One region of the Bacillus arachidis genome, then DNA from elsewhere that is predicted to be linked to it. Evidence: a T-box and tRNA genes for the amino acid it is inferred to sense, from the RefSeq annotation. Region 1 holds a T-box; the other regions hold tRNA genes.

Region 1 (4,061 bases):
TTCTCCAATTTTTCAAGCTTTACGTGATCCAGATAGCTATAAAGGGAAGTGCGGGAAGTGTGAATACCGCTATATATGTGGTGGTTCGCGCTCTAGAGCGTATGCAATAACGGGTGATTATTTAGAAAGTGAGCCATATTGTGTATATGTACCGAAAGTTTTACGAAGAAAAATATGAAAATCCTATTGTGTTTTAAAAAAACATCATGTATACTTCTAATTAGTTGATAACGATTATCAATATCAACGAAACATTACTCTTCGTTATGTTGGTCATACCCCTTTTGACTGCGTAAGTCAGAGACAAAATGTTGAAATACCTTGTGTCCTATTCTACAGAATTATGGTAATCTCCAACCTCAACTTATATGCGTTAAGCATGCAAAAAGGATCCTATCCGTGAAAGGATCCTTTTTGCATTATTTTGTAGCAATTAATGTGTACAAACCAGGGATGCGTTCTTCAATTCCTTCTGGGGCTGAAGAAGGAAAGACCCATCGTTGGTGCGGACCATGCTCTTCAGTAAACTTTTCAATGTGCAGGTTCGCTCCGGCAACTTCTGTAATAATTTCTCCTAACGTCCAGCGACGAATTAGTGTTTTGGGTAGTGTTTCTTGCTTCGTTTTATCAAGTAGGCTGCTATAAGCAACAGTATCCTCAATAATTTCTTCAAAAAAATAATCTCCGTTTGCCTTAAATTTTGGATCGTCTGTTGCTAATAATTTTGTATAAAGGGGATGATAGTCACGAAGTATAAAAGTACCGCCATTTTTTAGTAGTCCCGAGATAAGCTGAAAAAGTGGCTTGAGATCTAAAAAGTAATGAAGTACACCTAATTCCAGCAACACAACATCGAATGATTGAGAAGGTGTTATTTCTAATACATCTGAAACGATATATTCAATAGATACTCCCGCGGCATCTGCTAGTTCAGTTGCATATTTTGCGTTGCTTTCAGAAATATCTACAACGGTTACGTCAGCGCCTAATAATGCGAATGCCACAGCTTTATTTCCTTTTGAGCCGAGTAAATTGATGATCCGTTTCCCTTGGAGATTCTGTATGTAAGGTAAGTAGTAGGCTACTTCACGAGCAGGATTTTGCATTAGTTTCTTTGCGTATTCCTGTGGAGTACCGTGCCGATTCGTCCACGCTTCATAAGCAGCTGCACTCCAGCCTTTTTTATTGGCGGTGCTTAATTGTTGTTGATTCAATGAAATCACTCCCTTTTCTGAACATATAAATATTCGGAAGGGATTTTATATTTCCTTTTTTTGAATAAAAGTTTGATTTTTCTGTATTTTAGTCGTAAAATACGTGTTATATATGAAAAGCGTTGAAAAGGAAAAGTAGAGTGAAACCATTCTTTCCAGAGAGCTTCGGAAGCTGAGAAGAAGCAAGAATGTTCATTTGAACAATGGCCTTTGAGCTTCGTCCTGAACTTATCAAATGGTAATAGTAGGCGGCGACGAGAGTTGGTTCTCGTTATCAAAATCACAGTATAAGAGCATATGATTGCTCCGTACTTGACGAGGTCAGTTATGTGAATAGCTGGCGAAATAAGGTGGTACCGCGACTGTTTATACAGCCCCGCCCTTATCTTTTTAAAAGATAGGGGCGGGGCTTTTTTATATTTAAAAGGAGGAATGTAAGGTGAGTATTTTTATTGGAGGAGCTTGGCCATATGCGAATGGATCTTTACATCTTGGGCATGTTGCGTCCTTGTTATCAGGGGACATTTTAGCGCGTTATTATAGAGCAAAAGGAGAGCGCGTTCTTTACGTATCAGGAAGCGATTGTAATGGAACACCGATTGCCATTCGGGCAAAACAAGAAGGGGTTACTGCAAAAGAAATTGCTGATTATTATCATGAAGAGTTTGAGCGATGTTTTCAGCAGCTTGGTTTTACGTATGATTGTTATACGCGTACAGATGCACAGCACCATCATGAAACAGTACAAAAGATTTTCTTACGTTTATTAGAAGAAGGCTTTATTTATAAAAAGGTAGTGGAACAAGCATACTGCGAAACGTGTGCACAATTTTTACCAGATCGATATGTAGAGGGAGTTTGTCCACATTGTCATGAACCGGCGCGCGGAGATCAATGTGATGCTTGCTCGGCCATTTTAGATCCACTTGATTTATTAGAAAAGAAGTGTAAGCTATGTGGAAATACGCCAGTAGTTAAGGAAACAGAGCATTTCTATTTTGCATTGCATAAATTTCAAGAACAGATGAAAGATGTAGTAACAGCTGCAAAACAAAAAGGAACATGGCGTGATAATGCCATTCAATTAACGGAGCGTTACTTACAAGAAGGATTACAGGACAGGGCTGTATCACGTGATTTACCAATTGGAGTACCAATTCCAGTGAAGGGATATGAGGATAAGAAAATTTACGTGTGGATTGAAGCTGTTTCAGGTTATTATTCAGCAAGTAAACGATGGTCTGAAGAAACAGGCGAAGATGACGGGGAGTTCTGGAGTAGTAATGCGAAGACATATTATGTGCACGGTAAGGACAATATCCCGTTCCATTCTATTATTTGGCCAGCTGTATTATTTGGAATCGGAGAAAAGGCAATTCCTCGTCATATTGTATCCAATGAATATTTAACGGTCGAGAAACGGAAGTTATCAACAAGTAAAAACTGGGCTGTATGGGTACCTGATATATTAGAGCGGTATGATTCAGATTCGATTCGGTATTTCTTAACGATTAATGCACCAGAAAATCGTGATACAGATTTTTCTTGGCGAGAATTTATTTATAGTCACAACAGTGAGCTTCTAGGTGCATATGGGAATTTTGTGAACCGTACACTGAAATTCATTGAGAAGTATTATGACGGTGTAGTACCGAATAGAAAAATAAATGTAGAGCTGAAAGCAAGAATAGAAGAATTATATCAGAAAGTAGGAGATGCAATTGAACAGGCTCATTTTAAAGTAGCGCTGGAAACAATATTTGAAACGGTGCGCTTTGCAAATAAATATTTTGATGAGCGAGCGCCTTGGAAACAAAGGGAGGAAGACCCTATTGCTTGTGAAGATACAATTTCTCATTGTGTATATTTCATTGTGAATTTTGCGCAGTTACTTGAGCCGTTTTTACCATTTTCTAGTGAAAGAGTGCGGGATATATTATCAATTACAAGTGTGAACTGGAAATGCGAAAATACATTGCCAGAGCGAATCAGTCATGTGCAGCCATTGTTTGAGCGAATTGATATAAAGCAAATTGAAACAGAGATAGAAAAGCTATATGGAGCATTAAAGTAAGAAGAGCACATGATGTGCTCTTTTTTTAGGCGCTTTGTTCCACGTTCCGTCTCTTTTCTCTTCGTGCTGTAAGAATTTGCGGTGTAAAAATACCAATCAATATAAAAATGATGCCGAGCCATTGCAATAGCGATACGACTTCATGAACAAGTGTAATAGAAGCGATGATTGCTGTTGGTAGTTCAGCAGCACCTAAAATCGTTCCAAGTCCTGTTCCTACTTTTGGGACACCGATTGAGAAGCAAATAACTGGTACAATAACACCGAAAAATCCAAGGAAGAAAGCATATTTCCATAATCCATCCTGCAAGGCACCGTCTGTTAAGAAGGTTGGAGGAAAGATTAGGCAAACAATCAGTGTAGCACTTGTTGTCATAAGGAAGCTTTTTGTATACGGTGGTACAGTTGTAGCAACGCGTCCACTAGCAAAGATATAAAAAGAAAAAGAGACAGCGGCTAATAGTCCAAAGATAATGCCTTTTGTAGAGAAGTTTTGTCCGAGCCCTTCAAACACGCCACCTGCAAATAATGTTCCGGCAAATAAAATGAGAATCGAGATTACCTTTTCGCGGCTTGGTAACGTTTTGTTAGCGATGGCTTCAATGACAACCCCAATCCATGTAAATTGAAAAAGTAAAACAACGGCGATAGAAGCGGGTAATTCTTCTACAGAAATTGCGTAGAAAATTCCGGTCATGCTCATTGTTGTTCCGACAGCTAATAAAGAAAATGTTTGTTTTTTCGAGATGTTATGACGAGAGAAGAATAGAACA
Region 2 (4,061 bases), 510 kb from region 1:
TGTACATGCGAGTATTGAATTTTCTCATTTATGTTTTTGTGCAAACGATACAATTTTTTATTCAAATTGTACAGCTACTTATGATAAAACCTGTTATTATTATAGCGCAGCTTATTATTGCTTTTATATTATTCTTATTTCGTATACTATTTTCAATCGGGCGTGTGTTGTGGAAATGTTCTGCATGGATATTACTTTTGGTATGGAAAGTTTTTTTCTGGCCTGTTCGATTTCTTACTTTGCTTATATGGAAACTTCTCCCTAATCGTGTTAAACTTTTTATAAAGAGATATGTGGGAATACTGGAACATACAAAGAAATTGAAGAAGTATATCTGTCAAATCTGGGAGCGTATAAAAAAGAAGTTAGGGGGACCTCGGAAATGAGGGAACTGAAGCAAAGAATGATCGTAGAACAGAATCCAAATTCTGTAAAAGAACATATAATACAAACGAACGAAAACAGGAAGCGATTATATCGCCGATTAGCAGTTTTTTTTGTGTTTGCTTTTACAACTATTGCGAGTATTAGCGTAACGTTTTATCAACAAAATAGTTCCATTAAAGCAAAAGAAGTAAAGATTGAAGAGATGAAAAAAGAATTGGGTTCATTAACAAAGAAAGAAAAAAAATTACAAGATGATGTTCAAAAGTTGAATGACGAAGAGTATGTTTTAAAGATTGCTAGGAGAGATTATTTCTTCTCTGGAAAAGGAGAGATAATTTTTCCTGTTTCTAAGTAGAGTGTGTCTTATTGACACTATATTTTAGGATTATATATAATAAAGTAAAATTTGACTTTTTAATCACTAAGGAGGAGCATTTTTTTTATGTCAATCGAGGTAGGCAGCAAGTTACAAGGTAAAGTAACAGGTATTACAAATTTTGGGGCTTTTGTGGAGCTGCCAGAAGGCTTAACGGGTCTTGTTCATATTAGTGAAGTTGCTGATAATTATGTGAAGGATATTAATGATCACTTAAAAGTAGGCGATGAAGTAGAAGTAAAAGTTATTAATGTTGAAAAAGATGGGAAAATCGGTCTATCTATCAAAAAAGCGAAAGAACGTGTAAGACCAGAAGGAGATCGTCCACGCGGTGAATATCAACGTGGTGGTGATCAACAACGTTCTGGACGTCCGCAACGCAATCGTTCTTTTAACAGAGATAACCGTGGTGGCCGTGATAACGGTGGGAATCAAAAAGAAACATTCGAGCAAAAGATGGCACGCTTTTTAAAAGACAGTGAAGATCGTTTAACTTCTTTAAAGCGTAATACAGAATCTAAACGTGGTGGCCGTGGCGCTCGTCGCGGATAAAACGAACGTTTTATTTTTCACATATAGAGAGGTGCCCAGGGTAATTTACTCGGGGTGCTTTTTTATGTAAATGAGTATATTAAAAAAAAGAATAAAAAACTTTTTGAAACGTGTTGACTTTAAAACGTATTTGATATAAGATACTAATTGTCCGTTAAATAAGACGACATGGCGGTGTAGCTCAGCTGGCTAGAGCGTACGGTTCATACCCGTGAGGTCGGGGGTTCGATCCCCTCCGCCGCTATATTTATTTTAACGGCCCGTTGGTCAAGTGGTTAAGACACCGCCCTTTCACGGCGGTAACACGGGTTCGAATCCCGTACGGGTCATCTAAAAAAGATCATGCATATACGCATGATCTTTTTTTGTTGAAAAATTGTAAAGAAGTACAAAGCTTCTACAAAAACACCTTTTATTTTTTGAATTTTCACTCCTTTATAAGTGTTTAGCCTTAACAACTTGTATATATATAGGTTTATTTTGAATAAAAAGTCGAACGATTATGTAGGTGAGAACTGTTGTTTTGACAAAAACCCCAATAATTATCTTTTATAATGACAGTAATTAAACTATGCAGGTGGTGTTAAAAATATGCCAAAAGCAGGAAGGAACACTGTAAACACAAGTACACTGGCTATGAATGATGGGCAACTCAGATCAATCACATGGACAAGCAAGTTGAAAGTGAAATTAGAGCAAGTTTTCTTTAGATGGGGATTTGTTATTGCTGTAATCGGTTTTCTTTTAGGACGAGCATATATATTAACGAACATTTTGCCGTTTGCACTACCATTTTTTGCTGCTGTTTATGTAATGAAACGTGATAAGATGCCGCTCGCATTTCTTGCCCTTATGGGTGGTGCGCTTTCCGTTTCAATAGATAATTTGTTTTTTGCCTTTGCATCTATTTTTACTTTCTTCATTTATAATATCTTCTTTAGTCGGTTTACACGTAAAATTGTTGGACTTGTACCATTTCAAGTATTTATCTCCGCATTAACCGCACATCTCGCTGTTGTTTACTTCGCGCAGCAAACTGTCACGACATATGATTTACTCGTAAGTACCATTGAAGCAGGACTTAGTTTTGTTTTAACAATGATTTTTTTACAAAGTGTGCCATTGCTAACAGAAAGAAAAGGGAAACAGCAAGCATTGGAAACAGAAGAAATTGTTTGTTTAATTATATTACTTGCATCCGTATTAACAGGTACAACAGATTGGTTTATTTACGACGCCTCAGTTCAACATGTTTTTACTAGATATTTAGTACTATTATTTGCTTTTGTTGCAGGTGCAGCTACTGGTTCAACAGTAGGGGTTGTTACGGGATTGATATTGAGTTTAGCAAATGTAGCTAGTTTGTCTCAACTTAGCTTATTAGCCTTTTCGGGGTTACTTGGTGGATTATTAAAAGAAGGAAAGCGTCTTGGAGTTAGTTTAGGGTTGTTAATTGGTACAAGTTTAATTACATTATACGTCGATAAACAAACGAATATTATAACAACTTTAATAGAATCTGGAGTAGCGATAGGGTTCTTTCTATTAACGCCAAAGGTAATTATTGATCGGTTTGCTAAATTTATGCCAGGAACACAAGAACATTCTCATGATCAACAACAATATTTAAGAAGAATGCGTGATGTTACGGCGAATAAAATTAATCAGTTTGCAAATGTATTCTCTGCATTATCTAATAGTTTTTCAATATATGGATATGTGGAAGAAGAGGACAAGGAGACGGAGGCTGATTTATTTTTAAGTACAATTACAGCAAAGACATGCCAATCATGTTTTAAAAAGGATCAATGCTGGGTAGTGAATTTCGATAAAACATATGATTATATGAAACAAATTATGGATGAAACAGAAGAAGGAACGCTTCAACATAACCGTAAGTTGGTTCGTGAGTGGGAAAAACACTGTGTAAGAGGAAAAAAAGTAACAGATTTAATGGCAGGGGAATTAGGTCATTTCTATGAGGGGCAAAAGTTACGAAAACAAATGAAAGAGAATCGTAGAATTGTGGCAGAACAATTATTAGGTGTCTCGAAAGTAATGGAAGATTTTGCGAAAGAAATTCAGCGTGAACGGGAAAATCATCAAGTGCAGGAAGAGCGGATTTTACAAGCATTTCGTGACTTTGGTGTTGAGGTGGAACATGTTGATATTTATTGTTTAGATAGAGGAAATATTGATATTGAAATGATGATTCCTGCGGCATCTAATCAACATGGTGAATGTGAAAAGTTAGTTGCTCCGATGCTTTCGGATATTTTAAAAGAAAATATTGTGGTTAAACATGAGGAGCCTTCTGCTTATCCAAATGGTCATAGCATGATATCTTTTGGGTCAGCAAAAACATTTTCTCTTGATACAGGGCTTGCTACAGCAGCAAAAGGAGGAGGATTTGTATCAGGGGATTCGTATGCGATGATGGATTTAAGTGTTGGAAAGTATGCTCTTGCTATTAGTGATGGAATGGGAAATGGACAAAGGGCACATATGGAAAGTAAAGAAACGGTCAAATTGTTACAAAAAATACTGCAATCCGGTATTGATGAAGAAATTGCCATTAAGTCTATTAATTCAATTCTTTCATTGAGAACGACAGAGGAAATGTTTACGACGCTCGATTTAGCTATGGTAGATTTACGTGACGCGAGCGCTAAGTTCTTAAAAATTGGTTCAACACCAAGCTTTGTAAAACGTGGAAATACCGTTTTTAAAATAGAAGCAAGCAATT
Region 3 (4,061 bases), 690 kb from region 1:
TACAGCTTGGTCTCCTAAATATTCTACAATCGTTTCTTTATGTTGCTCTACATCATTACCGATAAATAAAACAGGTTGTCCTTTATCTTTTAGCATCTGTAACCAATCAACAATAAGAACAATTCGATCCTCTTCTATAGAAGATAACTGCTCTTCTTTATATGTATACAAGCCTGTATAAATTTGTCCGCGGCGCCCATCAAACAATGGACAAATAACACCTTCGAAATTTGACCCATTTGCAGCCACTACTTCTAAACTAGACACGCCGACAATCGGTATTTGCAATGACCAAGCTAATGTCTTTGCAACAGTCACACCAATTCGAACTCCTGTATAAGATCCAGGACCAGCCGCTACAACAATTTTATCTAACTCTTTCGGTTTTACACTACATTCCTTCAGAAGTTGTTCTACAGCTGGCATTAGGCGTACAGAATGATTTTTTGTTAAATTCGTAATGATTTCTCCGACAACAATATTTCCATCAATAAGAGAAACCCCCATTACATAATTTGAAGTATCAATTGCTAGTACTTTCATCTTGTAATAGCTCCTCACATAATCTAATATAACGTTCACCACTTGGCTCTAACACAATTTCCCTTGTATCATCACCTGTATGGAACAAGCTTATTTTTAATTTCTCATTTGGCAGAAAAGATTCAATTAAATGAGCCCATTCTACTACTGTTATGCCTTCACCATAAAAATACTCATCAAATCCTAAATCCTCTTCACTTTCCGCTAAACGATACACGTCCATATGATATAGCGGTAATCTGCCTTTATACTCTTTAATAATGTTGAATGTGGGGCTATTTACAACTCGTTTCACACCAAGGCCTTTTGCAAGACCTTTCGTAAACGTTGTCTTTCCAGCACCTAAATCTCCTTCTAAGATAAGCACATCTTGTTCCTTAACAAGGTGTCCTAACCTTTCTGATAAATGTTGAGTCTCTTCAGAAGAAGTTGTCTTTATTTCATATCTATTCAAAGGTTTCACCTACCTTACTCGCAATATTCCCTGTCTTTTATTATACAGATTTTTTCACTTTGTTTCATTTTGAACATATAAAAAAGACCTTAGGAGTTGTCCTAAGGAAAGATTGACTGTCTTTATAAGTTTTCTTAAAAATAAATAAAAAAATACGAAACAACTTGTTTCGTTCTTTTCTTTGTATAAATGGCGGTCCCGACCGGGGTCGAACCGGCGATCTCCTGCGTGACAGGCAGGCATGTTAACCACTACACCACGGGACCATTTGGTTGCGGGGACAGGATTTGAACCTGCGACCTTCGGGTTATGAGCCCGACGAGCTACCGGACTGCTCCACCCCGCGACGATTATAAAGCCTGGCAACGTCCTACTCTCACAGGGACAAGGTCCCAACTACCATCGGCGCTAGAGAGCTTAACTTCCGTGTTCGGTATGGGAACGGGTGTGACCTCTCTGCCATCATTACCAGACTTTTATTATTATACACATTCTTTTCAGAATGTCAAAAGGAATTTTAAATATATATTCCTTCAAAACTAGATAACATTTGCTTCATATTATATGGTTAAGTCCTCGATCTATTAGTATTCGTCAGCTCCACATGTCACCATGCTTCCACCTCGAACCTATCAACCTGATCATCTTTCAGGGATCTTACTAGCTTACGCTATGGGAAATCTCATCTTGAGGGGGGCTTCATGCTTAGATGCTTTCAGCACTTATCCCTTCCGCACATAGCTACCCAGCTATGCCCTTGGCAGAACAACTGGTACACCAGCGGTGCGTCCATCCCGGTCCTCTCGTACTAAGGACAGCTCCTCTCAAATTTCCTACGCCCACGACGGATAGGGACCGAACTGTCTCACGACGTTCTGAACCCAGCTCGCGTACCGCTTTAATGGGCGAACAGCCCAACCCTTGGGACCGACTACAGCCCCAGGATGCGATGAGCCGACATCGAGGTGCCAAACCTCCCCGTCGATGTGGACTCTTGGGGGAGATAAGCCTGTTATCCCCGGGGTAGCTTTTATCCGTTGAGCGATGGCCCTTCCATGCGGAACCACCGGATCACTAAGCCCGACTTTCGTCCCTGCTCGACTTGTAGGTCTCGCAGTCAAGCTCCCTTATGCCTTTGCACTCTACGAATGATTTCCAACCATTCTGAGGGAACCTTTGGGCGCCTCCGTTACACTTTAGGAGGCGACCGCCCCAGTCAAACTGCCCACCTGACACTGTCTCCCGGGTCGATAAGACCCGTAGGTTAGAATTTCAATACAGCCAGGGCGGTATCCCACCAGCGCCTCCACCGAAGCTAGCGCTCCGGCTTCAAAGGCTCCCGCCTATCCTGTACAAGCTGTACCAAAATTCAATATCAGGCTACAGTAAAGCTCCACGGGGTCTTTCCGTCCTGTCGCGGGTAACCTGCATCTTCACAGGTACTATAATTTCACCGAGTCTCTGGTTGAGACAGTGCCCAAATCGTTACACCTTTCGTGCGGGTCGGAACTTACCCGACAAGGAATTTCGCTACCTTAGGACCGTTATAGTTACGGCCGCCGTTTACTGGGGCTTCAGTTCAGAGCTTCGCTTGCGCTAACCCCTCTCCTTAACCTTCCAGCACCGGGCAGGTGTCAGCCCCTATACTTCGCCTTACGGCTTCGCAGAGACCTGTGTTTTTGCTAAACAGTCGCTTGGGCCTATTCACTGCGGCTTTCCGTTAAGAAAGCACCCCTTCTCCCGAAGTTACGGGGTCATTTTGCCGAGTTCCTTAACCAGAGTTCTCTCGCTCACCTTAGGATTCTCTCCTCGCCTACCTGTGTCGGTTTGCGGTACAGGCACCTTTTATCTCGCTAGAAGCTTTTCTTGGCAGCGGGGAATCAAAGACTTCGCTCCATAAGGAGCTTCCCCATCACAGCTCAGCCTTCACGATAAGCGGATTTGCCTACTTATCAGCCTAACTGCTTGGACGTGCACAACCAATCGCACGCTTCTTCTATCCTTCTGCGTCCCTCCATTGCTCAAACGATAAAGAGGTGGTACAGGAATATCAACCTGTTGTCCATCGCCTACGCCTGTCGGCCTCGGCTTAGGTCCTGACTAACCCTGAGCGGACGAGCCTTCCTCAGGAAACCTTAGGCATTCGGTGGACGGGATTCTCACCCGTCTTTCGCTACTCATACCGGCATTCTCACTTCTAAGCACTCCACCAGTCCTTCCGGTCTGACTTCACTGTCCTTAGAACGCTCCCCTACCACTGATACGTAAGTATCAATCCGCAGCTTCGGTGGTGTATTTAGCCCCGGTACATTTTCGGCGCAGAGTCACTCGACTAGTGAGCTATTACGCACTCTTTAAATGGTGGCTGCTTCTAAGCCAACATCCTAGTTGTCTAAGCAACTCCACATCCTTTTCCACTTAATACACACTTTGGGACCTTAGCTGGCGGTCTGGGCTGTTTCCCTTTTGACTACGGATCTTATCACTCGCAGTCTGACTCCCAAGGATAAGTCATTGGCATTCGGAGTTTGACTGAATTCGGTAATCCGATGAGGACCCCTAGTCCAATCAGTGCTCTACCTCCAAGACTCTAACACTTGAGGCTAGCCCTAAAGCTATTTCGGGGAGAACCAGCTATCTCCAGGTTCGATTGGAATTTCTCCGCTACCCACACCTCATCCCCGCACTTTTCAACGTGCGTGGGTTCGGGCCTCCATTCAGTGTTACCTGAACTTCACCCTGGACATGGGTAGATCACCTGGTTTCGGGTCTACGACCACGTACTAAACGCCCTATTCAGACTCGCTTTCGCTACGGCTCCGCCTCTTCAGCTTAACCTCGCACGGGATCGTAACTCGCCGGTTCATTCTACAAAAGGCACGCCATCACCCGTTAACGGGCTCTGACTATTTGTAGGCACACGGTTTCAGGATCTCTTTCACTCCCCTTCCGGGGTGCTTTTCACCTTTCCCTCACGGTACTGGTTCACTATCGATCACTAGGGAGTATTTAGCCTTGGGAGATGGTCCTCCCGGATTCCGACGGAATTTCACGTGTTCCGCCG

The links. The T-box of region 1 lies ahead of metG (methionine--tRNA ligase). A T-box ahead of a tRNA ligase gene usually reads a tRNA of that ligase, here a tRNA-Met.
Region 2: it has a tRNA-Met gene. The T-box ahead of metG (methionine--tRNA ligase) is inferred to sense a tRNA for this amino acid. The anticodon was not compared.
Region 3: it has a tRNA-Met gene. The T-box ahead of metG (methionine--tRNA ligase) is inferred to sense a tRNA for this amino acid. The anticodon was not compared.

Annotation. Positions count from the first base shown of each region.
Region 1 is NZ_CP127376.1:4,471,266-4,475,326, reverse strand. It holds partial or broken gene QRY57_RS24820 (TIGR04053 family radical SAM/SPASM domain-containing protein) at 1-178, shown strand, start outside; partial or broken gene QRY57_RS24815 (class I SAM-dependent methyltransferase) at 394-1,214, opposite strand; T-box leader at 1,328-1,601, shown strand; gene metG (methionine--tRNA ligase) at 1,654-3,288, shown strand; gene QRY57_RS24805 (EamA family transporter) at 3,314-4,061, opposite strand, start outside.
Region 2 is NZ_CP127376.1:63,972-68,032, forward strand. It holds gene yabQ (spore cortex biosynthesis protein YabQ) at 1-386, shown strand, start outside; gene divIC (cell division protein DivIC) at 383-742, shown strand; gene QRY57_RS01980 (S1 domain-containing RNA-binding protein) at 830-1,315, shown strand; tRNA gene QRY57_RS01985 (tRNA-Met) at 1,486-1,559, shown strand; tRNA gene QRY57_RS01990 (tRNA-Glu) at 1,573-1,644, shown strand; gene spoIIE (stage II sporulation protein E) at 1,907-4,061, shown strand, end outside.
Region 3 is NZ_CP127376.1:250,220-254,280, reverse strand. It holds gene tsaB (tRNA (adenosine(37)-N6)-threonylcarbamoyltransferase complex dimerization subunit type 1 TsaB) at 1-543, opposite strand, end outside; gene tsaE (tRNA (adenosine(37)-N6)-threonylcarbamoyltransferase complex ATPase subunit type 1 TsaE) at 524-997, opposite strand; tRNA gene QRY57_RS03105 (tRNA-Asp) at 1,188-1,263, opposite strand; tRNA gene QRY57_RS03100 (tRNA-Met) at 1,267-1,343, opposite strand; rRNA gene rrf (5S ribosomal RNA) at 1,355-1,470, opposite strand; rRNA gene QRY57_RS03090 (23S ribosomal RNA) at 1,562-4,061, opposite strand, start outside.